DNA from 4 places in the Janthinobacterium sp. TPC_1 genome. Region 1 is predicted to be linked to each of the others. Evidence: predicted binding sites of a transcription regulator. Region 1 holds the regulator's gene; each other region holds the start of a gene.
The links. Region 1 encodes FNR, which switches genes on or off when oxygen is low (the NO sensors DNR and NnrR bind a similar motif). Its sites were predicted from a motif close to TTGATNNNNATCAA; they were not measured.

Region 1 (7,815 bases):
TGCTGCTCGGCATCGGAACGGGCTATCTGCTGGCGCGCACGCGTTTTCCCGGGCGCGAACTGCTCGATGCCCTCTTGACCCTGCCGATGGTGATGCCGCCCACCGTGCTCGGCTATTACCTGCTGGTGCTGCTGGGCCGGCGCGGCACCTTGGGCATCTGGCTGCAGGACAACTTCGGCATCAACCTGATCTTTACGTGGCAGGGCGCCGTGATCGCTTCCACAGTCGTCGCCTTTCCGCTCGTCTTCAAGCCCGCGCGCGCCGCCTTCGAAGCGGTCGACGGCCAGCTGGAGCAGGCGGCCCGCGTGCTGGGCCTCCCGGAAATGGCGATTTTCTTCCGCGTCACCTTGCCGCTGGCCTGGCGCGGCATCCTCGCCGGCGTGCTGCTGGGATTCGTGCGCGCGCTCGGTGAATTCGGCGCCACCCTGATGGTGGCCGGCAGCATTCCCGGCAAGACGCAGACCCTGTCGGTGGCCGTGTATGAGGCCGTGCAGGCGGGGCAGGACGACGTGGCCAATACGCTGGTCGTGATTATCTCCCTGGTCTGCATCGTGGTGCTGCTGTCGGCTGGCCGTCTGGCGCCCGGGCGCATCGCGCACAAATGACGCTGATGATGACGCCCATGCAACTCGACCTCGACCTCCGCGCCACCTTGCGCTCCGGCAAACGCCGCTTCGACATGCACGTGCAATGCACGTCCAGCAGCCAGCGCATCGCCGTGTATGGCCCCTCCGGCGCCGGCAAGAGCATGACCCTGAAAGCCATTGCCGGACTGTTTACACCGGACGCGGGCCATATCCGCCTGAACGGGCGCACGCTGTTCGATTCGGCCGCCGGCATCAACTTGCCGCCGCAGCAGCGCAATGTCGCCTACCTGTTCCAGGATTACGCCCTGTTCCCGCACCTGACGGTGCGCCAGAACGTGGGCTTCGGCCTGAGCCGCGGCTGGTTCAACCCGCGCGCGCGCGAAAAATTGCAGAAGGTCGAGCATTGGCTCGATGCATTCCACTTGCAGGAACTGGCGCACCAGTTCCCCGACGAGTTGTCCGGTGGCCAGCGCCAAAGGGTGGCGCTGGCGAGGGCACTCGTGGCTGAGCCGGCCGCGTTGCTGCTCGACGAGCCGTTTGCCGCCCTCGATCCGGCCCTGCGTGTCAAAATGCGGCTGGAACTGAGCCAGTGGCAGCAGCGCCTGGACGTGCCCATGATCCTGATCACACATGATCCCGAAGATGCGCGCATCCTGGGCGAACATGTGCTTTACTTGCGTGACGGACAAATTGACAGCATGGAAGAAAATAAGGCATTAGGTGAACGCATTGGATAAAGCAGCGGCAACAGAAATCGGCCTGCAAGGCTCGGTATGGATGACGGTGGGCGGAGAAAACCTGGGCGGCGCCGGCAGGGTGGAATTGCTGGGCGCCATCGCCGAGTGCGGCTCCATCACGCAGGCGGCCAAACTCGTCAAGATGAGCTACAAGGCGGCCTGGGATGCCATCGATGCCATGAACAACCTGGCCGGCGAGCCGCTGGTCGAGCGTTTGACGGGCGGCAAGGGCGGCGGCGGCACGCGGCTGACGCCACGGGGACGCCAGCTGGTCGACAATTTCCGCATCATCGAGCGCGAGCATGCCCGCTACCTGCGCCAGCTGGGCAGCCAGGCGGAAGGCATCGCCGACGATCTTTTACTCATACGGAGAATGGCCATGAAAACCACGGCACGCAATCAATTCCTCGGTAAAGTTGCCGAACTGAAACAGGGCGCCGTCAACGACGAAGTCACCTTGGAATTGCCGGGCGGACAGCACATCGTGGCCATCGTCACGCAGGGCAGCAGCGCCAGCCTGGGCCTGGTGCCGGGCGCGGAAGCGTTTGCGCTGATCAAGGCCTCGTCCATCATCCTCGTGGCCGATAGCGCAGGCGCGCGCTTTTCGGCGCGCAATCAATTGACCGGTGTGGTGACGCGCGTGCAGACGGGCGCCGTCAACACGGAAGTGGTGCTGGACTTGCCGCGTGGCGGCACGATTGCCGCCATCATCACGAACCAGAGCAGCACCGACCTGGGCATCGAGATCGGCAGCAATGTGACGGCGATTTTCAAGGCGTCCAGCGTGATTTTGGGCGTACCCGCATAAATTAATCTTTTAGGCGCGACAACCAATCCGCCGCCGCCGCCAGCGCCTGTTCCAGTTCCTGCGCCGTCTGCGCCAGCAGTGCCGGCACCTCGTCCAGGCGGCCCGCGTCGATGGCTTCCTCGGTGGCGAAGGCGGCGCGGATCAGGCGCTTCGTGCCCAGGGTGCCGACGGAGCCGCGCACGCTGTGCAGGATGCGCGCCACGTCGCTGTGGCGGCCCGCCTGCAAGGCCGTTTCGGCGTCGCGCACGGGCGTCATGCCCTTGTTCAACGCATCTTCCACCATGCGCCGCAGCACGCCGCGCCCTTTCGCGTCGCGCCCCATCACGCGCATCAGCGGCGCCATGGAAAAGACCTCCTCATCGGCGACGGGCGCCGGCCCTGCCGCCTGCACTGGCGGGCGCTTGGGCAGGTGGCGCAGGATGACTTCCATCATCTCTTCCACCACGACGGGCTTGGCGATGAAGTCGCTGATGCCGGCCGTCATGCAGCGTTCGCGTTCGGACGCCAGCACGCCGGCCGTCATGGCGATCACGGGCAGGCTCAAGCGCAGTTCCGTGCGGATGATGTGGGTGGCGCTGAAGCCGTCCATGACGGGCATCTGCATGTCCATCAGCACGATGTCGTAGCGCAGCGCCTCCGTGCGCAGCCGTTCCACCGCCTGCAAGCCGTCGCCCACCACGTCGAGGGTGGCGCCCATGTGTTCGAGGATGCCGCGCGCCACGGCCTGGTTCAGATGATTGTCTTCCACCAGCAGGAAATGCACGCCGGCCAGTTCCGTGCCCAGCGGCTGGTGCAGGATGCGCTGCTCGCCGCCGTCGTGCTTGGCAATCAGCGCCTGGTGCAGGGCATCGAACAGGCTCGAGCCCGTAATCGGCTTCATCAGCACCACGTCGGCCTCGGCCGCGCTGGAGATTTCCTCCAGGTGGTTGCGGGCGAAGGCGTTGACCATCACCACGATGGGCTGGCGCTGGCCGGCCGCCGCCTGGCGGATGGCCTTGGCCGTGGCCAGGCCGTCCATCACGGGCATGTGCCAGTCGGCCAGCACCACGTCGTACGGTTGCTGCTGCGCCAGGCGCTCGCGGTACAGCTCGATGGCGGCAAAGCCGGAATCCACTTCGTCGGCCAGCCAGCCCCGCCTCGATCAGCTTGACGATCAGCTCGCGCGTGGTGCGGTTGTCGTCGGCCACCAGCAGGCGCAGCTGGCCCAGGGTGGGCGTGCGCCGCGTTTCGGCCGGCTGCGCCAGCATGTCGAACGGCACGCTGAACCAGAAGCGGCTGCCCTTGCCTTCGCTGCTGGCGACGGCGATGTCGCCGCCCATCATGTGGATCAGCTGCTTGCTGATGGCCAGGCCCAGGCCCGTGCCGCCGAAGCGCCGCGTGATGCTCTGGTCGCCCTGCGAAAACGCGGCGAACAGCTGCTGTTGCTGCAGTTCCGTCATGCCGATGCCCGTGTCGCGCACTTCAAAGCGCAGCCAGGCGCGGCCGTTGTCCTTCTCGGCCAGACTGACGGCCACCACCACTTCGCCTTGCTCCGTGAACTTGATGGCGTTGCCGGCCAGGTTGACGAGGATCTGCTGCAGCCGCTGGGCGTCGCCCACGAGGCGCCGCGGCACGTCGGGCTCGACGGCAATGCCAGTTCCAGCTCCTTTTCGCCCGCATTCATCGTCATCGTCGTGGCCAGCGTGTTCATGACTTCGTCGAGGTCGAATTCGACGGGCGACAATTCCATGCGGCGCGCCTCGATCTTCGAATAATCGAGCACGTCGTTGAGGATGCCCAGCAGCGACTGGCCCGCCACGCGCACCATGGTCAGATACTTGCGCTGTTCCGTATCGAGCTTGGTATTTCCCAGCAGATACACCATGCCCAGCACGGCATTGAGGGGCGTGCGGATTTCATGGCTCATGTTGGCCACGAAATCGCTCTTCGCGCGGTTGGCCGCCTCGGCCCGGTCGCGCTCCTGTTCCAGCTCCGCCGCGCGCGCTTCGAGCTCCTGCTGCAGCCGGTCGCGTTCGCTCATCAGGCCGTTGAAGGCTTCCGTCAGCTGGCCGATCTCGTCGCGCTGCTGCACGGGTACGGGGGTGAAGCGGCTGCCGCTGGTGCGCAGCGCCTGCAGGGTATCGCGCAGGCGCACCAGGGGCGACAGCAGGCGCACGGTAACCCAGCCCAGCACTGCTGCCGCGGCCAGCAGCGAGGCGAGGATGCTCCACAGCACCAGCCGGTACAGCACGCCATCGAACGGTTCGAAGGCGTCGTCGATGGGCAGCGAGGCGGCCAGCAGCCAGTTCACCGATTTCAGGCGCTTGAAGCTGTTGACGGCCGTAATGCCGCGGCTGTTGGTGCTGACCATGCTGCCTTCGCCATCGTCCTTCAGCAGCTGGGTCGTCGTCAGGTTGGCGTTCGGCAGGCGCGGCTGCAGCAAGCGGCTGGTGTCCGGGTGCAGCACGTAGCGCGGCACGGCGCCGCGCGTGAGGATGAAGTAATAGCCGCTCTTGCCGATCTTTTCCGAACGCAAACGGCCCAGCAGGTTGTCCTTGTACAGGCGCAATACGCCGATCACCACGCCGGCCACCTGGCCATCGGCGGCCAGCACGGGCGCCACCATCTGCACGATGGGCATGCCGCTCGATTTGCCCAGCATCGGTTCCGTGATCATGGGCTGGCGCGTGCGCAGGACGGTCTGGAAGTATTCGCGCTCGGCAACATTGATGCCGGCGCGCCCCGCCACTTCCGGCATGTCGGCCACGACGGCGCCATGCGCGTCGAGCACCAGCACGTCGTCGAACAGCACCAGCATCGAGCGGCGCGAATAGTATTGGCGCAACTGGGCGGGCTGGGCGATCAGTTCCGGCGGCTGCTGCCTGGCCGTCAGGGTGACGATCTGCAGCAGCATGGCCAGCTTGTCGTCGAGTTCGGCGGCGGTGCGGGTGATCAGGGACGACTGCTGGCTCAGCAGTACTCGGGTGAAATCGTCGCGCATGTGCTGCACCTGGATCATCGTGACCAGCGCGATCATGGCGATCGAGGTCAGGCTGGTGGCCAGCGCGACTTTTGCTTTGATGCCGAGAGGCTTCATGATTTCCTTTTCAGTACCGGGCGGCACAGGCGGCAGATAATGCTGTCAGGAATTTTCCTATCAATGCCCCAGCTTGGCAAGCGCCACCGCGCAAATTGCCTGCCCCGTACGGCCTTTTGACGATGTTGCCATATAATTAAAGTCGGAACGTCGTTTATTCAGCGAAATTGCGGTGAAATTGGCACACGGCAACCCTGTATGCAGTAAACTTGTTGTTGCATTTTCTAAAAGGTACCGACATGACTGAAGCGCTACTCACTCCAACCTTGCCCACCGTGAACGTGGAGGCGTTGCGTGCGCGATGCTCGACTTGCAGCATGCATCAATTGTGCCTGCCGATGGGCCTCGATGTGGGCGACATGGACAGACTGGACCAGATCATCGGCCGCCGCCGCAAGATCGTGCGCGGCGCCTCGCTGTTCCGCATCGGCGACTCGTTCCAGAACCTGTACGCGATCCGTCTGGGCCACTTCAAGACGTACCAGATCAATCCCGGCGGCGAAGAGCAGGTGACGGGTTTCCAGATGGCCGGCGAACTGCTGGGCATGGACGCCATCAGCGCCGACCGCCACCACTGTAATGCGGTGGCCCTGGAAGATAGTGAAGTGTGTGAAATCCCGTTTTCCAGCCTGGAACAATTGCTGGGCAACATGCCGACCCTGCTGCGCCATTTCCACCGCATGATGAGCCAGGAAATCACGCGCGAGCAAAGCGTGATGCTGTTGCTGGGCAATATGCAGGCGACGCAGCGTTTTGCCGCCTTCATCGTCAACCTGGCGTCGCGCTACGAGGCGCGCGGCTATTCGAGCAGCAAATTCCAGCTGCGCATGTCGCGCGAGGAAATCGGCAACTACCTGGGCCTGACCATCGAGAGCGTCAGCCGCTTATTGTCGAAATTCAAGAAGGAAGGCTGGCTGCGCGTCTCCAACCGCGAGATCGAGATCCTGCAGCCGGCGAAACTGAAGGCCATTACGGCCGGTACGGACGTCTGCAAATAACAGCACCGTCAAAACCTACTGCGCGTCGCGCTTTGCGGCCTGCGATGCTCGCTGTGCTATAGCACAGCTGTGCTTCTCAGCCACAAATCACTGCCGCTCGCTACGGTTTTCCCGGCACTGTACGTTATAGTTCTTCATCCGCATGCAGCGCGATGCTGCGCTGCAACGGCCAGGTCCAGATGCCGGACAGGCGCCACTCGCGCTTATCGTTTTCCACCAGCACCTGCCAGCGGCTGCGTTCGAGCATCGGCAGCGTCACGGAAAAATTGCCGGCCGCATCGGGCTGCACCAGCAGCTTGATATCCTTTTCCGGCAACGTCGCATGCGCCAGGTGCAGCTGCAGCGGACCCTGGTACGCCTTGCCGAAGCTGTGCACGGAACCGCTGAGGCGCGCTGCAGCGACGTCATACGACAGGCTGGTATCCATCGCCAGGTTGCTGGCGGCCGTGTCGCGCTTCAAATCCTGGTTGATGGCCTTGCCCTGCTTGTAATAATCGCCCACCACCAGCGCATCGGGTTGCGTAAACGCAATATAGCCCATGAAACTGCCGACGACCACGGACAGGCCGGGACCGATCATCAGCAGCCATGGCCAGCGGTGCTTGTACCACGGGGCAACGGGAGGTTGCAGTTTCAGACTGTCGGACATGCTATTTCTCCTGTTTAATCAGCCAGTCCCCATGCGGGAACCGGCCTTCCTGCAACTTCGTGGCGGCGGCGAGGGCACCCGGTCCCCGTCCGCCTTTCCTTGTTAACGTGGCACGATGAATACCGCGCTTTCACGCACATGCAGCGACGGGTCGTCCAGCGATTGCAATTCGATCGCAATCTTGTTCGAGCCTTTCTCGCCGACGCCGTGCGGCACGCGCAGGCGGATCGGCCAGCCCAGCGTTTCCGTTGGCTGCAAGGTCACTTCTTCGCGCGTCAGCAAGGTCAGGCCCGGCAAGCCGGATGCGCTGATTTTGAAATGCTGGCTTTGCTCCGAGGTGTTCATGATCTGCAGGCGGTAGACGTTTTCGATCATGCCGTCTTCCACTTCGCGTCCCATCGAACCGCGGTCGCGGATCACGTCCATCTTCAGCGGCGTGCGCAGGGCCAGCGAAGTACACACGGCGATGATGATCAGGGCCAGGATGGAAGTGTAGATCAAGACGCGCGGGCGCATGGCGCGCTGGCGTATCTGCTTCGAATTGAAGTTGTTTTCCATCGCATGGTCGGTACTGTAGCGTACCAGTCCCCGCGGCCGGTCGACCTTGTCCATCACGCTGTTGCAGGCATCGACGCAGGCGGCGCAGCCGATGCATTCATACTGCAGGCCGTTGCGGATATCGATGCCGGTCGGACACACCTGCACGCACAGGGTGCAGTCGATGCAATCGCCGAGCTTGTCGTTGTTGCCGGCCTTCTTGCTCATGGCGCCGCGTGGTTCGCCGCGCTTGGCATCGTAGGTGATGATCAGGGTGTCCTGGTCGAACATGGCGCTCTGGAAGCGCGCGTAGGGGCACATGTATTTGCACACCTGCTCGCGCAGCCAGCCCGCGTTGCCGTAGGTTGCCAGGCTGTAGAACAAGACCCAGAACCACTCCCAGGGACCGAAATTGAGCGTGGT
Region 2 (7,815 bases), 2.5 Mb from region 1:
ATGGCGTGACGCTGGCCCGGGATCTGGCTCGGATAGCAGTTCCACCCGCGCATGGCAGTGGAAAGGGCGTGCATGATTCCGTTCATATTATGTGAATAAGAATCATTATCAATATAAGTGGTATTTGCCAAATAATCAAGCGTGCGCACCAAAGGAGTGCAGGCAGCCGAGTACAGGCCGCCCAAGGGCGGCGCATCGTCCGGCCTTCTGCGATAATGCAGGCGCTGACAAAATATTTTCCTCATTGAAAGAAATGCATGCGTACATGGATCGCTTGTGCCGGATGGTTGTGTGTCGTGTCGCTGGGCCAGGCCCAGGAACACGCGCCGCCGCCGGCTGTTCCCGCGCCGCTGCAGAGTGCCAGCGTGCCGCCCGCCGCCGTATCGTCACCGCTTGCGCCAGCCACCGCCGCGGCGCCAGCGGCGAGCGCGGAGGACGCCTTGCCCTCGCAAACGGTGACGATCACGGCCAGCGGCGACGCCAAGGCGCCGCGCGTGCGCTTCACGGCTTACCGTGAAAGTTATCTGACGGCCAGGAAAGTGTGGCAAGTGTCGAGCGGCAGCGTGGTCATGGCCCTGCGCCTGATTCCGGCCAAGCTCAGCGCCACCATCGACGACGTGCGCGTGGCCTTGCAAGGCAATGGCGCGCCCATGCCGATCAAGGTGTCCGACGGCGGCGTGTTTGTCGTGCCGCTCAACGAGGACATCGCCGCGCAGGACGGCTCCTTCCTGGTGAACAAGGGCAGGGGCGAGCTGACGGCGAATATCGTGTTGCAGCCATCCGTGGCGCGCGATGCCTGGAACGTCACGCGCGTGGGGCAAGTCCTGCACGACGCGCGGCGCGCCGTGCGGGCCATCACGCCATGGTACAAGCGGCCGTTCGCCGACGACGTGCAAGCGCTGGCCTTTTGCGCGGCCGAGCGGGGCAGCGCCTTGCAGTTAATGGATGGCGAGCAACTGATCGCCACCTTGCCCATGAGCGAGCCGGCCGTCAACGACATCCGACAGCCCGTGTTTTGCAAGATTTTCGACGGCGAAGACAAGTATCCGGGACATTACCGCGTGGTCTTGCCCGAGCAGGCGACGGTGCTGTTGCTGTAGAGGCTAGTTGGGCTGGCGCTGCACCAGTTCCAGCGCCGCCGCCAGGGCCAGGTCCATGGTGGCCTGGTGAAAGATCAGCCATTGCGGCAACAGCGACAGCGCATGGCGCCCCTGTTCCAGATCGCCCTCATCGACGGCGGCCCAGGCATGGTGCAAGCCGCTGAGCACGCGCGCATGCTGTTCGCGGTGGTTGGCCAGCGAGGGAAAGGCGATTTGCTCCATCAAATCCTCTTCCTCGCGGAAATCGCGTTCGACGGCCGCAACCAGCTCGCGAAATGCCACACTGAAATGCTGGTCGCTCAATTGCTGCAGCCGCGCCAGCTCCAGAAACAGCGCCTCATGCGCCTCGTCGATGGCGGGAACGCCCAGCGCCATCTCATCCTTCCAATGCGATTTACCCATGCCAATGCTCCAGGTTAAGTCCGTCGCGGTGCGAAGCGGACTGTTCCAGTGTGGGCGCAGCGAAGGGCGAAATCCATGATCTGGATCAAAAGTATGGTGAAGAGGCAAAGAGGAAAACAAGACAAAAACAAATGGACGAAGGGAACAAATTCCCACCCGCAACAAAGCGGTTTTAAACGATGCGCCGTGTTACCGAGCGCCGCTGAAAAACGCCGCTGGCAAGGCGTCTTTGACGCAGACAGTACGCTAGTACGGCAAGTCAAAGCAACGCAGCCAGCGACGTTTTCTCAGCCGCGCGTCTTATTGCCGAGGCCAGTGGGCCCACATGCCTTGCGCATCCACATTCGGCACCTGCAACTGCTGCCCGGCCGACGTCTGCATCGCATCCCTCAGCACGAGGGGCACGAGCAGCAAGGCAAGGCCGACAAGGCGAGACAGAGCAGCACTTTGAGCGTCAACATGGTCGTCTCCCGGTGTCCTGGCGGCGGCGCGGGGATGCGGCGCCTCCGGTCACGTTCTATGTACTACCATGCTTGCAGTTTAGTTCATCTGATTGAAACTTCAACTAGTTGCTGTGATGCACTGCACCAGTTGCCGATCGTGACGGCGCTTATTTTGCCTTGCGGCTGCGCCGGGGCCTGCCTGTTGGCGGAAGAAAGGAATCGAACCACACTTGCGTCAACTGCCGCGTATTTTTCGCCGCTTCGCGCTTGACGGCGGCCGTGGCGTGGCCGCGCGCCGTGTTGGCGATGCGGTTGGCGGCGCTCAGGTACATGCTCATCCAGGGGTTTTTCATGGCTAGCCTCGCAGAGAAGGGGGCGGCGCGGGTTTGCCGCCATGTCCCCACTCTAGTCCGATGGCTGGCGCCGACCGTGCGCCGGCCCACATAGCCGGGCGCTGCCGGGGGCTAGCCTGATGCAGATCAATACACGTCGCGGCGGTAGCGTCCGGCCGCCAGCAGGGCGTCGAGACCGTCCTGGCCCAGCACTTCTTGCAGTACAGCATCGATTCCCGCCGCCATGCCTTGCAAGCTGCCGCACACGTAGACGATGGCGCCTTGCGCCAGCCAGTCGCGCAGTTCGTGGGAGTTGGCGCGCAGGCGGTCCTGCACGTATTCGCGTTTGCCGCCATCGTTGCCATCGCGCGAAAAGACGCGGTCCAGGCGCGCCAGGTGGCCAGCGTCGAGCCAGCCTTGCAACTCTGCGCCGCAGACGCTGTCAAAAGCTTGCTGGCGCTCGCCGAACAGCAGCCAGTTGCGGGCCAGCCCCGCCCGCTGGCGCGCGCGCAGGTGTGCCCGCAGGCCGGCCAGGCCGGAACCGTTGCCGATATAAATGCAGGGCATGTCGACCAGGGCGGGCGCGAAGGCGGGATTGGCTTGCAGGCGCAGGCGGATGGCGGCGCCCACGGGCGCGAAGCGTGTGAGCCAGCCGGAACAGATGCCGTAGCCTTGGTTTTCGCCGCCCGCATGGCGCTCCTGGCGCACCAGCAATTGCAGTTCGCCATCGGAGGGCAGCGACGCGAGCGAATAGCTGCGCGGCGCGTGATGGGCAATGTCTGCATCGCCATCGCTACCGTCCGCGTTGCACCCGATGATTTCCGCCAGCGCACCCGCTTCCCAGCTGGCGCCGGCCGGGCCCGTCAAGGTGATTTCATGCAGTTCGCCACCCAGGCTGCCCGGGTTCAGCAGCACGCGGCGCGCCAGGCGCCACTCGGCGTACGACGCTTCTTCCTGCACGCCGATGGCGTCGATGGCGCTGCCGCTGCAGCGGGCCAGCGCCTGCGACCAGGCGGCCAGGGCGGCGGGATCATGCTTGTCGACCTCGATCAGCGGGAAGAGGGAAGTGGCGCCCAGCGCTTGTAATTGTTGCGCCAGCGCATGGCCGAAGCCGCAGAAGGCGCTGTAATGGCGGTCGCCCAGGGCCAGCATGCCGAAGTCCAGGCCGGCCAGCGGCGTGCCCGCCATTTGGTGCAACAGGCGCGCGAAGCGGCGCGTGCCGTCCGGCGCCTCGCCTTCGCCAAAGGTGCTGGCGACGATCAGGGCCCGTTCGTACTGGCGCAATTGCGCGGGATCAAACTGCTCCAGCGACTGCACGTCGACGGCCACGCCAGCCTGTTGCAAGGCGCGCGCGCTTTCCAGGGCCAGGCGCTCGGCCTGACCCGACTGGCTGGCGTAGGCCACCAGGGTCGGTAAATCTGTGCCCGTCTTGCCCGGTGCGCCGGCACCCAGCAGGGCCCGCTGCGCCTGCACAGCGCGTTTTGCCTTGCGGCGGCCCAGGTACAGCATCCAGCCCGTGACGGCGAACAGGGGCAGGCCCAGGCTGGCGAGCGTCACGATGATGCGGCCCGGCAAGCCAAAATACGTGCCCATGTGCAGCGGATAAATGATGTTGACGAGGCGCGGCCCCAGCGCCTGCTGGCTGTACGGCTCGTTTTCCGTGACCATGCCATCGGCCGGCGCAATGCTCATGCGGCTGCGCGCCCGTTCGTGCGGCGCATCGCTGGCCAGCCACGTGAATTGCACGGCTTCACCGGGGCGCGTGGGCAGGCGCACCGTGGCCAGGGTCCAGCCGGCGGCGTGCTGCTGGAAAGTGCTCCAGGCCAGGCCGATGTCGGCGGCGGGCGATGGCTCCTTCGGCGCGCCTTTTTTGCCCGGTGCTTGCGCCGTGCGGGGCGGCTTGCCGGCCCAGGCGTCGATATTGTCGCGCACCACGTCATAGCTCCAGTAAATGCCCGTCAGGGTCAGCGCCACGTAGACCACCAGGCACCAGGTGCCGGCCACGGCGTGCAGATTCCACAGGAAGGAGCGGCCTTTTAATGCCGGATCGAAGGTCAGCCAGGTGCGCCAGTCCAGCGGACGGCGGGGCCAGCGCAGGTACAGGCCGGACAGTGCCAAGCCCAGCAGGCACAGGGCCAGCGCGCCCGCCACTTGCCGGCCCGGGTCGCGCGGCAGCAGCAGCCAGCGGTGCAGCGATTCCGTCCATTCGAAAAATTCCGTCCCCATCAACGCCGGCTGGGTCGCGCCCGTGTACGGGTGCAGATAAACGGACTCGCCGCGCCGCTGGCCGTTCTTGGGCGCGAAAAACAGCCGGGGCGCCGCGCCCGCCTGCGCATACATGGTGATCGAGGCGACGCGCTGGCCGTGTTCTGCTGCGGCAATGTTGCTCAGCTGTGCCGGCGTCAGCGGCGCGCGTGTTTCCACGGGCACATGACGCACGCCGGGGTTCATGACATCGAGTAGTTCATCCTTGAAGGCCAGGGTGGCGCCGCTCAGGCCGATGATCACCAGCACCGTGCCGGCCGTGATGCCGATAAACCAGTGCAATTGAAACCAGACCTGCTTCCAGCTCCAGCGCCAGCGCCGCGCTTGCGGAGAGGCGGCATGGGCGCGCCGCTGGCGGCTTGCGGACGCGGCGTCGGCATCGGTGCCGGCGCGCAACTGGGGGAGGGAAGAACTGGTCATGGCGGCTTTCGATAGCGCTGCCATGCGGGGCGTCAGGCATGGCAGGGAAGAAGGAAGGCTGACATATTAACGCAAACGAGAATCATTCGCAAATAAGGGCCAGGTCCCGAGGCAGCGAGAATAGCCACGGAATTGAAAAATGCTGACATTGATAATTTACATCACAGTGAAATTATGTAAAAATAAAAATCATTCTCATTCGTAACTATGAGCTGATCCTGAATCGTTGAACATGCGCTGCGGATACAGGCGGACCCGCCTGGCAGGCAAGTCCGGCAGCTCCTTGCTTCGTTTTTCCGTGCAAGCCATTGACGATTTCAGCGACCAGTACGCCAGCCAGCATGGCTGGCTGTCTCACCGGCGCAGGACACTTCCTACAGCAATGACAATATCGCGCTCCACCCGGCTTGCCCCGGGCGCCGCGCATGACGGTGCTGTGGCAGTTTTGTAGTACCCAAGCAAGCATGGCCAGCCAGGCGCTACGGCGCATTCGCCAGCTATATTCAGCCCACTTGATAGATTGAAAGAACACGATGACATTGAAACACACCGCAGGCGCCGCCAAGCCAGCCGCTGCCATCCGCAGCCGCAAGCACCAGATCGCCGCCGCGCCGCGCATGCATGGCACGGCCCTGGCCGCCTTCGCCACCCTGGCCATGCCGCTGGCGCTGCACGCGCAAACGGTGGACAAGCCGCAGCAGTTGCAGGAAGTGAAAGTCATCGGCACGGCTGACCGCCTGATCCAGGCCCCCGTCAAATCGGAGAACGACAAGCTGACGGCGCCGCTGCTGGACACGCCGAAATCCGTGACGGTGATTCCCGCCGAAATCATTTCGCAAACGGGCGCCGTCTCGCTGACGGACGCGCTGCGCACCGTGCCGGGCATCACCATCGGCGCCGGCGAAGGCGGCAACCCTGTGGGCGACAATCTGTTTATCCGCGGCTACAACGCGCAAACGGATACGTATATCGACGGCATCCGCGACACGGGTTCGCAGTCGCGTGAAATCTTTGCGCTGGAACAAATCGAAGTCGTCAAGGGCCCGAACTCGGCCTACGGCGGGCGCTCGTCCGCGGGCGGCGGCGTCAATCTGATCAGCAAGACGCCGAAAGTCGACAATTTCACCAATGCCACCGTGGGCCTGGGCAGCGCCAAGTACCGCCGCGCCACCCTGGATGCGAACCGCGTCGTCAGCGACGACGTGGCCGTGCGCCTCAACGTGATGGCGCATGACGCCCACGTTGCCGGCCGCGACTACATCAATGGCGACCGCTGGGGCATCGCGCCATCCGTCACCTTCGGCCTGAAATCGGCCACGCAGGCGACGCTCAGCTACTACCACATGCAGTCGAGCGAATTGCCGGACACCGGCTTGCCGTTCAACAACCCGTTCTCGTCGGGCGCGAATGTGTCGAAAAACGGCAACGGCACGCCCGTCAACGTGCCGCGCGACACTTTCTATGGCCTCGTGAACCGCGACTTCCGCGACACGCAGAGCGATATCGGCACCATCGACGTGCGCCACGACTTCGGCAACAAATTGATCTTGCGCAACGTGACCCGTTACAGCAAGACCAGCAACGACTACGTGTGGACCCAGCCCGACGATTCCAAGGGCAACACCATGCTGTACGGCACTGTCTGGCGCCGCGCCAACACACGCACGACCGATACGGATGCGCTGGCCAATGCGACCAGCCTGGGCGGCGAATGGCTGGCTGGCGGCGTCAAGCACACGTACACGCTGGGCCTGGAAATCAGCCGCGAAGAAACGGACCGCAGCTCCTACCTGTTCAGCCCGGGGACGAACAATCCGCTGGAAAAAGTCGGCTCCAGTTGCCCGACCTCTGGCGCCGCCACCCTGTACAACTGCGCGCCGTTGCTCAATCCGAACGCCAACGACCCGTGGGTCTACACGCGCTCCGTGTCCCCGGCACGCACGAACATCGTCACCAACACGCGTTCCGTGTACGGTTTCGACACCATCGAGTTCACGCCGCAATGGCTGCTCAACGTGGGCATCCGCTGGGATGACTACAAGAGTTCGCTGAACACGCCGCAATACACGCTCGACGGCAAGACCACTGCCGCCGTCAGCGCCAATGTACATGCCACCTTCGCCAGCTACCAGGCGGGCCTGGTCTACAAGCCATCGAGCAACAGCAGCGTGTATGTGTCGTACGGCACGTCGTCCACGCCACCGGGCAATGACGGCGGCGACGGCATCGACGGCTTGACGGTCGCGATCCAGAACCTGAAACCGCAGGAGAGCAAGAGCTTCGAACTGGGCACGAAATGGGAAGTGCTGCCGGGCGGCCGTTTGTCCGTGAGCGGCGCCTACTTCCATAGCGATATGAGCAATGCGCGCGTGACGGCACCGGACGGCAGCACGCAAAACGTGGGCGACAAGCAAGTCAAGGGCATCGAACTGGGCGTGAGCGGCAATATCACGAAGGCATGGTCGGTCTTCGGCGGCTACACGCACCTGAACGCCATCGTGGAAAACAATGGCTATCTCAACACGGGCACGACGGCTGCGCCTGTGTATGTGCCGTCGCCCTACAACGGCAACCAGTTCCCCACCACACCGAAAAACAGCGCCTCGCTGTGGACGTCCTACCTGCTCACGCCTGCCATCACCGTGGGCGGCGGCGTGAACTACGTCGACAAGGTCTACGCCAACGTGGCCAACAATAAATATGCACCGGCCTACACGCGCTTCGACGCCATGGCCAGCTATGTCGTCAGCCGCAACGTGACCCTGCAGCTGAACATCCAGAACCTGACGAACAAGCTGTACTTCGACAAGGTTTCCTCGCCGCATTACGCTGGCGTGGCGCCGGGCCGCTCGG
Region 3 (7,815 bases), 740 kb from region 1:
TTGTTTGCCAATGCGGTCATATCAATGTCCCTTGAATTGCGGTGTGCGTTTTTCCATGAAGGCGGCCACGCCTTCGCGGTAATCGTCGCTGTTACCGAGATCGCTCATCATGCGCGCTTCCAGCGCAAGCTGCTGCGGCAGGGTATTGGCGCCGCTGGCGGCCAGCGCCTGCTTGGTATACGCCAGGCCCTTGGTCGGCGCCGTGGAAAAGTGCACGGCCAGCTTGCGCGTCTCTTCCGCCAGCTGCGCGTCGTCCACGCATTTCCAGATCAGGCCCCAGTCTTCCGCTTTTTCCGCCGTCAGTTTTTCGCCGAGCATGGCCAGGCCCATGGCGCGCGCCGAACCGATCAGCCGTGGCAGGAAGAAGGTGCCGCCCGTGTCCGGGATCAGGCCCAGCTTGCAGAACACTTCGACGAAACTGGCCGACTTGCCGGCGATGACGATGTCGCAGGCCAGCGCCAGGTTGGCGCCCGCACCCGCGGCCACGCCGTTAACGGCGCAGATCACTGGCATAGGCAAGGCTTTCAAGGCCAGCACCAGCGGCGCGTAGTTCTTTTCCACCGACTCGCCCAGGTCCACGCCCTTCGAACCGGGTTCCACGGCGCGGTCGGACAAATCCTGGCCCGCGCAAAAGCCGCGGCCCGCGCCCGTCAGCACGAAGACGCGCACGGTGCTGTCGGCGTTCACTTGCGCAATCGCGTCGCGCACTTCCTCGTGCATGGCTTGCGTAAAGCTATTGAGCTTGTCGGGACGGTTCAGGGTCAGAGTGGCGATACCCTGCTCGATGGTGAAGAGGATGTTTTGGTAGGTCATGGCGTCTCGCTTTTGTAATGGATACGGCAGGGCGTCAGCCCTGCGCCGGCTTTATTCAGCCTGGTCGAAGTCCACCACGACCTTGTCGGTCAATGGAAAACTCTGGCAACTGAGGACGAAGCCGCGCGCCACTTCGTAGTCTTCCAGCGCGTAGTTGACGTCCATCTCGACCTTGCCGTCGAGGATCTTGCAGCGGCAGGTCGAGCACACGCCGCCCTTGCACGAGTAGCGCATGTCCAGCCCATGGCGCAGGCCCGCGTCGAGGATGGACTCCTTGTCCTTGTCCATCGTGAAGGTAGTGTGGTTGCCATCCATGATGACGGTCACTTCCGTTTCCTGCACCGCATCCGCAGCCAGCTGGGCGCGTGGCTTGTGGGCGTTTTTCGGGATGCTGGCGGCGAACAGTTCAATCTTGATGTTCTGCTTGGGCATGCCGGCTGCCTGCAGGGCGGCGGAGACACCGAGCATCATGTCTTCCGGGCCGCAGATGAAGGCGTTGTCGTAGTCTTCGACCTTGATCCAGTGCTGCAGGAATTGCTCGCATTTTTCCTGCGTGATGCGGCCGTTGAACAATTCGATGTCCTGCTGCTCGCGGCTCATCACGTACACCAGGTTCAAGCGCTCCAGGTACACATCCTTCAAATCCGTCAATTCTTCCTTGAAGATGACGGACGACGAGGCGCGGTTGCCGTAGAACAGGGTGAAACGGCTCAGGGGTTCCGTCAGCAGGGTCGTCTTGATGATGGAGAGGATGGGCGTGATGCCGCTGCCGGCCGCAAACGCCAGGTAGTGCTTGCGGTTGACGCAATCGAGCGGCACGTTGAAGTGGCCCATGGGCGGCATCACCTCGATGGTGGCGCCGGCTTTCAGGGTATCGTTGGCCCAGGTGGAAAAGGCGCCGCCCGGCGTGCGCTTGATGGCCACGCGCAGGGTGCCGTCCTGCACCGCCGAACAGATGGAATACGAACGGCGCACGTCTTCCGCATTGATATTGGCGCGCAGGGTCAGGTGCTGGCCCTGCTGGAAGCGGAACTGCTGCTGCAGTTCCGCTGGCACGTCGAACGTGACGGCGATGGTGTCGCGCGTTTCATTGCGCACGTTGGCCACGGACAGCGGATAAAATTTACTCATGCTTCATCTCCAGTTTCTTCGGAACGTGTGCCTGATTTTTTTAGTGGCACTTGAAGTAGTCAAACGGTTCGCGGCAAGCCAGGCATTTGTACAGTGCCTTGCACGGCGTGGAGCCGAACTGGCTGGTCAGCTGCGTATGCGTCGAGCCACAGTTCGGGCAGATCACGTCCAGCTTCGGCATCGGTTGCCGTTTCACGCCACCACGCAAGCCACTGATGTCGATCACCTGCTGCTGCGGCGGGGCGATGCCATAGCCTTTCAGCTTGGCCTTGCCCGCTTCGCTCATCCAGTCCGTGGTCCAGGCGGGCGCCAGCTGGTTCACCAGGGTCACCCTGGCCACGCCATGGCTGCGCAAGGCATCGGTGACGGCGTCGGCGATCACCTGCATCGCCGGGCAGCCCGAATACGTGGGCGTGATCGTCACGACGCACTCTTCGCTGCTGACGACATCAACGGCGCGCACGATACCCAGGTCCACCACCGAGATGACGGGGATTTCCGGGTCGGGCACCTCGCCCAGCCAGGTCCAGACCTGTGCCGCGTCCAGCGCTGCGGCGCCACCGGCCGTGTTCATTACCACTCCGCCCCGGGATAGGCGCGCTGCAGGAACTGCATCTCGGCCAGGATAAAACCCAGGTGCTCCGTGTGCGTGCCCTGCTTGCCGCCCTTTTGCATCCAGGCGTCGGGCGCCGGCATGACCAGCGTCGCTTCGGCGAATATCTCGGCCACGTGTTCGAGGAAGGCCCGGCGCAGCACGTCCGATGGCGGCGCGATGCCGGCGGCGACCATGGCCTGGTCGACGGCGTCGTACGTGAACATCTCGCCCGTGTACATCCACAGCTTGTCGGCCGCGGCCTGCGTTTTCGCATGGCTGTCCGCCGTGCCGTCGCCGAGACGCACGATCAGGTCGCCGCTGCGACGCAAGTGATAGGTCACTTCCTTGATCGACTTTTGCGCCACGTCGACGATGCGGGCATCCGCCGATTTTGTCAGTTCCAGCAGCTGAAAGTAGTGCCAGCTGTCGAAGAAGAACTGGCGCATCATGGTGTCGGCGTAATTGCCGTTCGGCTGTTCGACCAGCAGGCAGTTCTTGAAATCGTGGGCATCGCGCAAGAAGGCGATGTCGTCCTCGTCGCGGCCGGCGTTTTTTCCAGTTCGGCCGCATAGCTGAACCACAAGCGCGTCTGGCCCAGCAAGTCGAGCGCCACGTTGGTCAGCGCCATGTCTTCTTCCAGCGCCGGGCCCTTGCCGCACAGCTGCGACAGCTGCTGGCTGAGGATCAGGGCATTGTCGCCCAAACGCAGGAGGTAGTTGACCTTGTCATCCATTGCAGGCGCTCCCATCACAGATTCTTGACTTCTTCCGGCATCGGGAAGAAGGTGGGATGGCGGTACACCTTGCTGTTCGACGGTTCGAACAGGGCGCCCTTGTCACCGGGGCTGCTGGCGACGATATCGGCCGCGCGCACCACCCAGATGCTCACGCCTTCATTGCGGCGCGTGTAAACGTCGCGCGCATGGTTGACCGCCATGGCGGCGTCGGAAGCGTGCAGGCTGCCCACATGCTTGTGCGCCAGGCCGTGCTGGCTGCGGATGAACACTTCCCACAATGGCCATTCTTTGCTCATGTTGCTATCCCCTTTTTATAGATATTTCAGGCTGCCGCTTTGCTAGCGGCTTGCTTGTCTGCATACGCGACCAAGGCATCGCGGAACCATGCACCGTCTTCATACGCTTTCACGCGCGTTTGCAAACGCTCGCGGTTGCACGGGCCGTTGCCCTTCAGGACATTGTTGAACTCGGACCAGTCGATCTCGCCGAATTCATAGTGGCCCGTTTCCGCATTGAACTTCAGGTCGGGATCGGGCACGGTCAAGCCCAGGTATTCGATTTGCGGCACGGTCTGGTCGACCATGCGCTGGCGCAATTCATCGTTCGAAAACAGCTTGATGCGCCATTGCGCCGATTGGGCGCTGTTGACGGAGGCGGCGTCGGACGGGCCGAACATCATCAACGATGGCCACCACCAGCGGTTCAAGGCATCCTGCGCCATGGCTTTCTGCTCGGGCGTGCCCTTGCACAGCGACATCATGATGTCGTAGCCCTGGCGCGCATGGAACGATTCTTCCTTGCAGACGCGGATCATGGCGCGCGCATACGGACCGTAGGAGCAGCGGCACAGGGGAATCTGGTTGATGATGGCGGAGCCGTCGACCAGCCAGCCGATGGCGCCCATGTCGGCCCACGACAGGGTGGGATAGTTAAAGATGCTGGAATACTTGGCTTTGCCCGAGTGCAAGGCGGCCAGCAAGTCGTCGCGCGAAACGCCCAGGGTTTCCGCGGCGCTGTACAGGTACAGGCCGTGGCCCGCTTCGTCCTGGATCTTCGCCAGCAGGATCGACTTGCGTTTCAGGGTCGGCGCGCGCGTGACCCAGTTACCTTCAGGCAATTGGCCGACGATTTCCGAGTGCGCGTGCTGCGAAATCTGGCGGATCAGGGTCTTGCGGTAGGCGTCCGGCATCCAGTCCTTGGCCTCGATCTTGATGCCTTCGTCGATGCGCGCCTGGAAAGCGCGCTCTTCCTGGCCCATGTCGTCGATGGAGCGGACGTTCTTGAGGCCGGTTTCAACCATTTGTGCGTACATGATCTGTCTCCCATGTCTTTGATTTTGCGCAGTAACGCGGTGCGATGAACAGATAATACGATACAAAAAACGATTTGCATACACTTGATGTGAGTCATTTTAAAAAATCGTATCTTGTGCAGCTTTTTTGTGCGTATGATATTGCTTATCAGAAAACACTACGGAGCGCCCCCAGCGCTTCCGGCAAATTATTGCCGCGCTACCCGCGCAGCCAAGTAAACTGCTGCTTTTATTGAACCGACCGCAACACGGCCAGACCGGAACCTCATGAAGAACACCCGCTGCACGGCATGGATAGCCGATTTCCTGGAAAGCGACCCACCGCGCTCGAAGTCCCTGGTGATGACCATCTTTGGCGACGCCATCGTGCCGCGCGGCGGCGCCATCTGGCTGGGCAGCCTGATCGAACTGCTGGCGCCATTTGGCGTCAATGACCGGCTATTGCGTACCAGCGTGTTCCGCCTGGCACAGGAAGGCTGGCTCAGCTCACAGCGCGACGGCCGCCGCAGCGCCTATACGATACGCCCGGAGGCGCTGGCCCGCTTCGAACGCGCCTACCGCCGCATCTATGCGCCGCTGGTCGTGCACTGGGATGGCAGCTGGACCCTGGTGATCGGCCCGGCCGGCAGCATCGGCGCGGCCGAACGGGGGGCGCTGCGCAAGGAATTGTTATGGGCCGGCTATGGCTTGATCTCCCCGGGCATCTTTGGCCACCCGGCCAGCAATACGGAAGCGCTGGAAGATATCCTCGTGCGCAACGAGGTGCAAGGCAAGCTGTATGTCTGCCACACAACAGAGTTGCCGGGTGTCAGCACACGCCCCCTGCGCGACATGGTGGGCGAATGCTGGGACTTGTCGGAAGTGATGGCCGGCTACGAAAAATTCATCGCCAGCTTCCAACCCCTGCTGACCCTGCTACAGGAAGCGCCCGTCTTCGATGCGGAGCAAGCCTTCGTCATCCGCTCGCTGCTGACGCACGCCTACCGTCGCGTGCAATTACACGACCCGCAACTGCCCGTCGAACTGCTGCCCGAACCGTGGCCCGGCACGCAAGCCTATGCGCTGGCGCGCGACCTGTACCGCATCACCCATGCGGCCGCCGAGGAACATATCCTGGCCACCCTGCGGCGCGAGGATGAGCATGTGCCCGACGTGGAGCCGTGGTTTTTTGAACGTTTTGGCGGACTGAACACCTGATAAAACGTCCATGGCGGCGTTGCAGGGCCTGGGCGTACGTTCGTACTGCCTGCGGCCCTGCGCCTTGCCCTGGCCATTTTTCAGGTGTTCAGGAATAAGAACACCTATCAAAACCTACTGCGCGTCGGTATTTGCGGCCTGCGATGCTCACTGTACCTTCGTACAGTTGCGCTTCTCAACCACAACTCCCTTCCGCTCGCTACGGTTTTGTTAGGTGTTGTAAGTCACCGCCTGCTCACTGTTTTGCCACCACCTGCTTGGCCCCTGCCAGCAAATCCTGCCCTAGCTTTTCCAACGCATTGGCCTGCACCAGCATGGTGTCAAGGATGGCGGCGTTGAAGGTGAACTCGGCCGGCGTCGTATAGCCGGGGAAACGTATGATGCGCAGCAATTCCTGCAAGGTCGTGCCCTTGCCCAGGTGCGCCAGGGCGTCGCTGAGGGCGCTGATTTTCTTTTCCAGTTCGCGTATGTGGTTGCTATGGTCGTCCATGATGATCTCCCCATGTCGGAGCTTCCACGTTAGCAAAGCACGTCCGTCGTCGTTTGCGCCAGCACAAAGGCGTGGCTAAAACGGGTATCATCGCGCCATTGCACACGATGCAAAACCCATATGTTTTTATCAGGAACACTCATGACCATTAAAATCAGCCAGCAATTCGACGCCGGCGCGATCGAGGTGCTGCGCGCCGACGATGCCCAATCCATCGAGCTGAACATCCGCAAGGATTCCCACGCCGACATCACGCAGTGGTTTTATTTCCGCCTGCAAGGCGCGCAAGGCGAGGCGTGCACGATCCGCTTCATGAACGCAGGCAAGTCGGCCTACCCGGACGGCTGGAAAGATTACCAGGCCGTGGCCAGCTACGACCGCGAAACCTGGTTCCGCGTGCCCACCAGCTTTGACGGCACGGTGATGACCATCGAACACACCCCCGAGGAAGAAAGCGTCTACTACGCCTACTTCGAGCCGTATCCATGGGACCGCCACCTGGCCCTGATCGACAGCGCGCAAGCATCGCCGCTGGTGCGCCTGATCGACCTGGGCAGCACCGTGGAAGGCCGCGACATGAACCTGCTGGTCGTCGGCGACGCCGATGCCGAGAAAAAAGTCTGGGTCATCGCGCGCCAGCATCCGGGCGAAACGATGGCCGAGTGGTTTGTCGAAGGCATGCTCGAAGCCTTGCTGGACCAGGCCAATCCGTTTGCCCGCCAATGCCTGCAGGACGCCGTCTTCTACGTGGTGCCGAACATGAACCCGGACGGTTCCGTGCATGGCAACCTGCGCACCAACGCGGCCGGCGCCAACCTGAACCGCGAGTGGATGACGCCGACGATGGAGCGCAGCCCGGAAGTACTCCTGGTGAAACAGAAAATGCATGAAATCGGTTGCGACCTGTTCCTCGACGTGCATGGCGACGAAGGCCTGCCCTACGTCTTCGTGGCCGGCAGCGATGCGCTGGAAAACTTCACTGCTGAACAAAAGGCCGAGCAAGACCGCTTCATCGCCGACTTCAAGGTGGCCAGCCCCGACTTCCAGGATGAGCACGGCTACGAAGACGGCCCGTTCACGCCGGAAGTGCTGACCATGGGCTCGCCCCACATCACCCATGCCTTCGGCTGCCTGTCGCTGACCCTGGAATTGCCGTTCAAGGACAACGCCAACGATCCCGATGCCCAAACGGGCTGGAGCGGTGCCCGCAGCGCCGCCCTGGGCGCTGCCGTGCTGCAGCCTATCCTGTCCACCTTGCGCGCCTGAGCGCCAGGGCCGACACGGCCCGCCTGATCCCATGCCCCGCTCGCCGGGGCTTTTTTTTTTTGACCGCACGACAAGCGTTGCTGGCCGAGCAGATTTTTTTCTTAACATCTTGCTTGCCAGAAATTATCGTCCTACACTAAGCAACAGAATCGGGCCGCGCCACGCTGCGCGGCCCCGCAAGAATATCTCGCCGGGCGGGTCGCCATGACTTCCCGGCCACCGGCAATACGCATCCACGGCCTTGTCCCTGCCGAATTAGCTTTCTGTAACGCAAA
Region 4 (7,815 bases), 2.1 Mb from region 1:
AACGCCGTTCCGATTAACGCGGCCCCGACCCGCAGCCAGCGCCTGAAAGCCGACACCATGGCCACCCACGAATTGCTGGACCAGCGCATCATGGCCAGCGCGCCGTTTTCCAGCCGCGACAATTACGCGCGCTTCCTGCAGGCACAGTACGCGTTCCTGCGCGACGTCGACGCGCTGTACGACAACGCGCAGCTGGCCGCCCTGCTGCCGGACCTGGAACAGCGCCGCCGCTACGCCAGCATCGCGGCCGACCTGCGCGACCTGGGCACCGCCCTGCCGGCCGATGCGGCCACGCCGCCGTTCGACGCGCAGCTGGACCTGGCCACGGCGCTGGGCTGGCTGTACGTGAGCGAAGGCTCGAAGCTGGGCGCGGCCATCCTGTATAAACTGGCCGGCAAGATCGGCCTCGATGAACACCACGGCGCGCGCCACCTGGCCGGCCACCCGGACGGGCGCGCGCGCCACTGGCGCGAGTTTACGTCGGTGCTCGATACGGCCGCCCTCGATGACGCCGGCGAAGCGCGCGTGATCGACGGCGCGCGCGCCGCCTTTTTGCGCATGCACGGCCACGTGGAGGCTTGCGCCTGATGGAGGAACCAGTGACCCGGGCAAGCGCGGAAGCGCACACGGCACGGCTGCGCCGCTGGGCCTGGACGGCCGCCGGCATGCTGATGGTGGCACTGGGCGTGATCGGCGCCCTGCTGCCCGTCATGCCGACGACGATCTTCCTGATCCTGGCGCTGGCCTGCTTCAGCCGCGCCTCGCCGCGCCTGGAACACTGGCTGCTGCACCACCCGCGCTTTGGCGCGCCGCTGCGCCAGTGGCGCGAACACCGCGCCGTGTCGCGGCGCGGCAAGATCCTCGCTTGCCTGGGCATGGCCATCGGCTTTGTCGCCATGTGCCTCGGCCATCCGCCGTGGTGGATCATCGTCCTCGTGGCAACGCTGGAAATTGCCGTCATCATTTACCTGCTGCGCCGCCCGGAGGGGCCGGCGCCGGCGCCAGAAAAGACGCCGCCGCCGGACTGGCACAAGCCGCTGACCATCGCCACGGTCTTCGCCATGCATGGCGCCCTGCTGGGATGGGCCGTGTACCACCGCGCGCCAGCGGCGCCCGTGCTGGCCATCGCGCCCGACTCCACCCAGCCGGCCATGCTGCTGTTCCTGCCGGCCGCCGCCCCGCCCCGCCCTTTGGAGCAGAATCTTGCTGAACAGGTCAGCGCGGCCGCCTCGCCATCGCGCGCCATTGCCAAAAAGGCAGCGCCGGCAATCAAACAAATTGTGCTGCCGCAGCCGGATGCCGCGCCCATGCCGCCGCAAGCCGAGGCCATCGCGGCCGTCGCCGACGTGCGTCCTGCCCCCGTCACGCCGGCACCGGCGGCCACGGCGTCCGTCGCGGCGGCGCCGCCCTCGCCTGCCCTGCCGCCCGCGCCACAGGAGCTGCGCAGCGGCGTATCGAGCTGGGAAGGCAAGGTTTTGGCGCGCATGGAGCGCTTCCGCCGCTATCCGACGGCGTCGCGCGCGAAGCAGGAACAGGGCGTGGTGTATCTGCGCTGCAGCATCGACCGCGATGGCCAGGTGCTGGCAGCCGCCATCGAGCGCAGTTCCGGTTCCCCGGCGCTGGATCAGGCCGCGCTCGACACTTTGCAACGGGCGGCGCCACTGCCGCGCATTCCCAAGGAACGGCCGGACCCGCTGGAATTATCGATTCCCGTCGAATTTTCCATCGGCTGAACACGAAAAAACCGCGTTTACTCTCGCCAAACACCCATATAGACATTATTTGCATATTCAAAGCAAGATTCTGTCGTAGGAGTAATAACACGATCGGAGGTATACTACGCAACCGACGTAGCAGGCTGGGCGATTTGGCCCCTGCAAACAAGCCTGTCACGGTCCAATAAAAAAGGAAACACTGCATGACCACACCACACCGTACGCCGGTGATTCGCATCGATGGCGCGAACAAGACCTTCGCGCTGCCCAAGGGCGAACAATTCCACGCGGTCAAATCGGTCACGCTGGAAGTCTATCCCGGTGATATTTTCGGCCTGATCGGCAAGAGCGGCGCCGGCAAATCGACCTTGCTGCGCCTGATTAACCTGCTCGAGCGCCCCGACAGCGGCACCATTACCGTGGCCGGACGCGAACTGACGCGCCTGGGCAAGAGCGAACTGCGCGACGCGCGCCAGAACATCGGCATGATTTTCCAGCAATTCAATCTGCTGCAAAACGCCAGCGTGTTCGACAACGTCGCCTTCCCCCTGAAAATCCATGGCACGACCAAGGGCGAGCAGATCGCCGCCCGCGTCGAGGAATGCCTGGCGCTCGTCGGCCTGTCCGACAAGCTGCACAGCTATCCGGCGCAATTGTCCGGCGGGCAGAAGCAGCGCGTGGCGATTGCCCGCGCCCTGGCCAGCCACCCGGACGTGCTGCTGTGCGACGAGCCGACGTCCGCGCTGGACGCGGAAACGACGCGCGCCCTGCTCGACACCTTGCGCGACATCAATGCGCGCCTCGGCGTGACCATCGTCATCGTCAGCCATGAGCTGTCGGTGCTCGGTGCCATCTGCAACCGGGTCGCCGTCGTGGAAAACGGCGCCATCGCCGAACAATTTGACCTGAGCGACACAGCCACCCCGCGCAAGACTGCGCTGGGACGCGAGCTGGCTTACTACGGCACCGAGGCGTTTGAAGCCACCGCATGGAAGGATGCATCACATGTTTGAAGAATCGATCAATAACGTCATCAACCTGCTGCCGGAAAAATCTGGGTGGCGCTGGGCCAGACCATGACCATGCTGGGCATCGGCTTGACGGCCGCCATCCTGATCGGCGGCCCGCTGGGCATTTTGCTGTTCCTCGTCTCGGAAGGCCAGTCGCTGGAAAACCGTCCGCTGTCGACGATCCTCGGCTGGCTGGTGAATACCGTGCGCAGCTTCCCCTTCATCATCCTGCTGGTCGCCCTGACGCCGTTTACGCGCATCATCGCGGGCACCTCGATCGGCCCGCTGGCGGCCAGCGTGCCGCTGTCGTTCGCCGCCATTCCCTACCTGGCGCGCCTGGTGGAACAGAACCTGCGCGAAGTGCCGCGCGGCGTGATCGAGGCGGCGCACGCCATGGGCGCCTCGGAAATGCAGATCATCTTCCGCGTGCTGCTGGTGGAAGCGCGCTCCGGCCTGGTGCTGGCCCTGACCGTGCTGTCGATCAGCTTCCTGTCGTATTCGGCCGTGGCCGGCGTGGTGGGCGGAGGCGGCATCGGCGACCTGGCCATCCGCTACTACGGCTACTACCGCTTCGAGACGGACATCATGGTCGCCACCGTCGCCATCCTGATCGTGCTGGTGCAAACCATCCAGTTCGCCGGCACGCGCATCGCCAAGCGCCTCGACAAACGTTAATTTATATTCAGAAACAAGGACCTACATGAACCACATTCGCCGCACCCTGCTGCTGGCCGCCGCCAGCCTGACCCTCGCCACCGCCGCCCACGCCAAGGACCCGAAGGAAATCGTCATCGGCACCAGCTCCGGCCCGTATTCGGACCAGCTGAAGCTGGGCATCAAGCCCATCCTGGAAAAACAGGGCTACAAGGTCAAGATCGTCGAATTCAACGACTACGTGCAGCCGAACTACGCGCTGGCCGAAGGCTCGCTGGACGCCAACGTGTTCCAGCACATCGTGTATCTGACCAAGTTCGCCACCGATAACAAGCTGCCACTGAGCGCATTGATCACCGTGCCGACCATGCCGATCGGCCTGTACGGCGGCAAGCAGAAAACCCTGGCGGAAGTCAAGAACGGTGCCACCATCACCATGCCGAACGACCCGACCAACCAGGCGCGCGCGCTGGTGATGCTGGCCAAGATGGGCTGGATCAAGCTGAAACCGAACGTCGATCCGCTGCGCGCGTCCGAGCGCGACGTGCTGGAAAATCCAAAAAAACTGAAACTGGTGCCGCTGGAAGCGGCGCAGCTGCCACGTTCGCTGGCGGACGCCGACTACGCCTTTGTGAACGGTAACTTCGCGCTGGCCGCCGGCATGAAGCTGACGTCGGCCCTTAGCGTGGAAAAGATCTCGGACAGCTACATCAACCTGGTCGCCATCCGCACGGCCGACAAGGCCAAGCCATGGGTGAAGGACCTGGAAGCGGCCTACCGCTCACGCGCCTTCCTCGACGCGACGAACAAATACCTGGCCGGCTACGAAAAGACGGACTACCAGCTGGCGCTGGAAAAGACGCTGAAAAAATAAACGGCGTGCACCAAACGTAAAAAGGACGGCCAAGGCCGTCCTTTTTTATTGTCCGCGCCGTGCGGACGCTGTCATGCCATGCTTAGAAGCGGTAGCCGACGCCTACGCCGATCAGGACAGGGTCGATCTTGACTTCGCTGGCCTTGGCCGCACCGACGAAGACGTCGCTGCGGATCTGTACTTTCTTGATGTCGAAGTTCAGCGACCAGTTTTTATCCAGTTTGTAATCGACACCGGCTTGCAGCGAGAAGCCCCAGCTGTCGTGTTCCAGGCGGCCGGCGCCGTCCAGCAGTTTCACGCTCGAAATATTCGTGTAGTTCACGCCTGCACCCACATATGGGCTGAACTGTTTTTCCGGCATGAAGTGGTATTGCAGCGACAGGGTCGGCGGCAGATGCTTGAACGTGCCGATATCTTTGCCACCCAGGGTGACGTCATGCTTTTGCGGATACGTCAGGATCAGCTCGGCAGCGATATTGGGGGTAAAGAAATACGAAATATCGATTTCAGGAATCGTCTTGCTGCTGACGTGTATCGTGTCCGATGCGCCAGCGCCCAAGACCGGCGTGGATTTATTGGCCGGATCGATATGCACGGCACGCGCACGCACCAGCCATGGGCTTTCCTGCGCCATTGCATTGCCGGCGAATGCGCCGATGGCGGCCAAAACGATTGCTGCTGCAGTTGCGGACTTCTTCATTCTAGTTCCCTCTTTTTGTCGTTAAGTAACGCAGCGAAGTCTAAGAGTGCAGTGCAACAAAAACTTTGATCCACATCAAATAGTGCTAGATGGCATCAAAAGAGGGATTTTTTTCTTTGCCCAGGTCAAGAAAATGCGGCATTGCAAAATCAAGCCGCCTCGGCAAACAGGCCGGCGACCCAGTCGGCAAACACGCGCACGCGCGGCGACAATTGCCGGTGATGGGGATACAGCACGGACACGGGCAAGGGGTCGGGCCGCAGGTGCGCCAGTACTTCCACCAGCTCCCCGGCCGCCAGCGCCCGCTCCAGGTGGTAGCGGGGCGCCTGGATCAGGCCCAGGCCCGCGCGGCAGCAGGCGTGATACGCGTCCGCGTTATTGACGGACACGGTGCCCGGCAAGGCCACGCTGTGGCGCTGGCCGTCCACCTTGAAATCGAAGGGCCAGACCTTGCCCGTCCGGGCGGAAAAGAAATTCACGGCGCGGTGGCCCGCCAGCTGCGCCAGGGTCTCGGGCGTGCCGTGCGCGGCCAGGTAGGCGGGGCTGGCGCACGTCATTTGCTCCAGCAGCGCGACGCGGCGCGCCACCATGGACGAGTCGCCGGGCTCTCCCACGCGCAGCACGCAATCGACGCCTTCGCGCACCAGGTCGACGAGGCGGTCGCCCATGCCGATTTCCAGTTCGATCAAGGGATAGCGGGCGCAGAACCGGTCCAGCACGGGCATGACGAAATGCATGGCCAGGGTCGCGTGCAGGTCGATGCGCAGCTTGCCGGCCGGCTGCTGCGCCGCCGAACTGAACACGGCTTCCGTTTCTTCCAGGGTCGGCCAGCAGGCGCGCGCAGCGCTGGTAATACGCCTCGCCATCGGGCGTGGGCGTCACTTGCCGCGTGGTTCGCTGCAGCAGGCGCACGCGCAGCCGCGCTTCGAGCTGCTTGATCGCATGCGTGACGGTCGCCTTCGGGTAGCCGAGGTCATGCGCCGCCTGCGTGAAACTGCGCAGCTCGACGATGCGCGTAAAGATGCGCATCGCATCGAATCGGTCCATGGCTCCTCCATTGTTATTGCCTGTTGCACAGTGTAGCGATACGGGCGCCATTTTTCCATCGTTAACGACAACGCGGGCAGAAGTTGTCCGCCACGCAATCGCCACTTGCGCCGATGTCACTGGATTGCCGCCGGCCCGCGCAGCATACTAACTCCTGCACGCACATGAGAATGGTAATGATTATCATTTGCGATATAATGCAGGTTCACGCTTAAGCGCTCGCTCAGGCGATAATAAAAGGAATGGGAGACATGGATATATTGAGGGAACTGCGTGAATCGGGCTTGAAAGTGACCATCCCCCGCTTGCGGATTCTGCAGCTGTTTCAAGAAGGCGGCATCAAGCACCTGAGTGCGGACGACGTGTATAAACTCTTGCTGGCTGAAAAGATCGACGTGGGCCTGGCCACCATCTACCGCGTGCTGATGCAGTTTGCCGAAGCGGGCATTCTGTTTCGCCGGCACTTCGAATCGGGCCACGCCGTCTTCGAGCTGAACGAAGGCCAGCACCACGACCACCTGGTCTGCACGGGCTGCGGCAAGGTCGATGAATTCGTCGATGAAGGCATCGAGCTGCGCCAGAACGAGATCGCCGCCGAGCGGGGTTTCGTGCTGCACGAGCACGCGCTGTCGCTGTACGGCACCTGCGCCGAGTGCACGGCGAAGAAAATCCCGCCGCGCAAAGCCTCCTGAGGCAGCGCGCAAGGTAGCGCCTGGCAAGCCACCTGCGCTACACTGCGTGCGCCGCAGCTCAACAAGGGACAAGCATGTACATCGGAGAAATCGCCCGCCTGGCGGGCACCTCGCCCAAGGCCCTGCGCCACTATGAAACGCTGGGCTTGCTGGGCGACGTGCGCCGCTCGGGCGCCTACCGCGTCTACACGCAGCAGGACCTGGCGCAAGTCAAACTGATACGCCAGGCGCAGGCGCTGGGCTTCCGCCTGGCCGAACTGCTGCCCCTGCTGGCCGGCGACGAGACCGACTGGGCCGCCCTGTCGCAGCACATCAGCGCCAAGCGCGCGCAAGTGCGGCAGGATATCGCCCGCCTGCGCCAGCTCGATGCGCAATTGGCCGACATCGACGCGGAAATCCGCGACTGCCTGGCGCGCCAGCACCTTCAAGCGGCCGCTTGACTCTGCCACTAAGGGCAGGCTTTAGCATGCAAGCTCTTCTTTAACGGAAAGCCTGCAGCATGAGCAAAATTACACCGAAGCGCATTTTAATTCTCCTCGGCCATCCGTCCAGCGACAGCTTTTGCGCCGCCCTGGCCGAGACCTATGCCGCCACCGCCCGCAGCGCGGGCCATACCGTGCGCGAGCTGCGCCTGGGCCAGCTCGACTTCGACCAGAATCTGCATGAAGGCTACCGCCAGGTGCAGCCGCTGGAGCCGGACTTGCTGGCCGCGCAGGAAGCCATCAGCTGGGCCGAACACCTGGTGTTCGCCTACCCGATCTGGTGGGGCGGCGCGCCGGCCCTGCTGAAGGGCTTTGTCGACCGTATCTTCCTGCCCGGCTTTGCCTTCAAGTATCGCCCCGGCAAGGCTTTCCCGGCGCAGCTGCTGAAGGGCCGCACGGCGCAGCTGCTGGTGGCGATGGACACGCCGCCCTGGTATTTCCGCTGGGTCTACCACATGCCCGGCATCCACCAGCTGCGCAAGACGACGCTGGAATTTTGCGGCGTCAAGCCCGTCAGGGTGGCCAGTTTCGGCCCCATGATCGATTCCACCGAAGCGCAGCGCGCGCGCTGGCTGGAACAGGCGCAGGCGCTGGCCCGGCGCCTGTAGGCCCGGCAATGGCTTGCCATGCAGCCATCTTGC

Region 2: a site for FNR is predicted at 1,578-1,591, ahead of ACQVLG_RS19690 (bacteriohemerythrin). Genes of this name have one in related genera too.
Region 3: a site for FNR is predicted at 4,672-4,685, ahead of paaA (1,2-phenylacetyl-CoA epoxidase subunit PaaA). Genes of this name have one in related genera too.
Region 4: a site for FNR is predicted at 5,019-5,032, ahead of ACQVLG_RS28010 (OmpW/AlkL family protein). Genes of this name have one in related genera too.

Annotation. Positions count from the first base shown of each region.
Region 1 covers NZ_CP195157.1:1,543,999-1,551,813, reverse strand. The annotation lists gene modB (molybdate ABC transporter permease subunit) at 1-605, shown strand, start outside; gene ACQVLG_RS07535 (sulfate/molybdate ABC transporter ATP-binding protein) at 623-1,324, shown strand; gene ACQVLG_RS07530 (TOBE domain-containing protein) at 1,308-2,132, shown strand; gene ACQVLG_RS07525 (response regulator) at 2,134-3,246, opposite strand; partial or broken gene ACQVLG_RS07520 (ATP-binding protein) at 3,440-3,676, opposite strand; gene ACQVLG_RS07515 (cache domain-containing protein) at 3,568-5,208, opposite strand; gene fnr (fumarate/nitrate reduction transcriptional regulator Fnr) at 5,448-6,206, shown strand; gene ACQVLG_RS07505 (FixH family protein) at 6,331-6,855, opposite strand; gene ccoG (cytochrome c oxidase accessory protein CcoG) at 6,958-7,815, opposite strand, start outside.
Region 2 covers NZ_CP195157.1:3,999,107-4,006,921, forward strand. The annotation lists gene ACQVLG_RS19685 (hypothetical protein) at 258-1,100, shown strand; gene ACQVLG_RS19690 (bacteriohemerythrin) at 1,104-1,502, opposite strand; gene ACQVLG_RS19695 (hypothetical protein) at 2,113-2,298, opposite strand; gene ACQVLG_RS19700 (PepSY domain-containing protein) at 2,425-4,962, opposite strand; gene ACQVLG_RS19705 (TonB-dependent receptor) at 5,496-7,815, shown strand, end outside.
Region 3 covers NZ_CP195157.1:803,508-811,322, forward strand. The annotation lists gene paaH (3-hydroxyacyl-CoA dehydrogenase PaaH) at 1-20, opposite strand, end outside; gene paaG (2-(1,2-epoxy-1,2-dihydrophenyl)acetyl-CoA isomerase PaaG) at 22-813, opposite strand; gene paaE (1,2-phenylacetyl-CoA epoxidase subunit PaaE) at 865-1,944, opposite strand; gene paaD (1,2-phenylacetyl-CoA epoxidase subunit PaaD) at 1,985-2,518, opposite strand; partial or broken gene paaC (1,2-phenylacetyl-CoA epoxidase subunit PaaC) at 2,518-3,272, opposite strand; gene paaB (1,2-phenylacetyl-CoA epoxidase subunit PaaB) at 3,287-3,571, opposite strand; gene paaA (1,2-phenylacetyl-CoA epoxidase subunit PaaA) at 3,598-4,587, opposite strand; gene paaX (phenylacetic acid degradation operon negative regulatory protein PaaX) at 4,855-5,784, shown strand; gene ACQVLG_RS03945 (hypothetical protein) at 6,020-6,274, opposite strand; gene ACQVLG_RS03950 (M14 family metallopeptidase) at 6,416-7,540, shown strand.
Region 4 covers NZ_CP195157.1:5,760,996-5,768,810, forward strand. The annotation lists gene ACQVLG_RS27985 (biliverdin-producing heme oxygenase) at 1-588, shown strand, start outside; gene ACQVLG_RS27990 (TonB family protein) at 600-1,733, shown strand; gene ACQVLG_RS27995 (methionine ABC transporter ATP-binding protein) at 1,919-2,728, shown strand; partial or broken gene ACQVLG_RS28000 (methionine ABC transporter permease) at 2,721-3,400, shown strand; gene ACQVLG_RS28005 (MetQ/NlpA family ABC transporter substrate-binding protein) at 3,426-4,253, shown strand; gene ACQVLG_RS28010 (OmpW/AlkL family protein) at 4,336-4,953, opposite strand; partial or broken gene ACQVLG_RS28015 (LysR family transcriptional regulator) at 5,103-6,000, opposite strand; gene fur (ferric iron uptake transcriptional regulator) at 6,252-6,692, shown strand; gene ACQVLG_RS28025 (MerR family transcriptional regulator) at 6,767-7,132, shown strand; gene ACQVLG_RS28030 (NAD(P)H-dependent oxidoreductase) at 7,192-7,782, shown strand.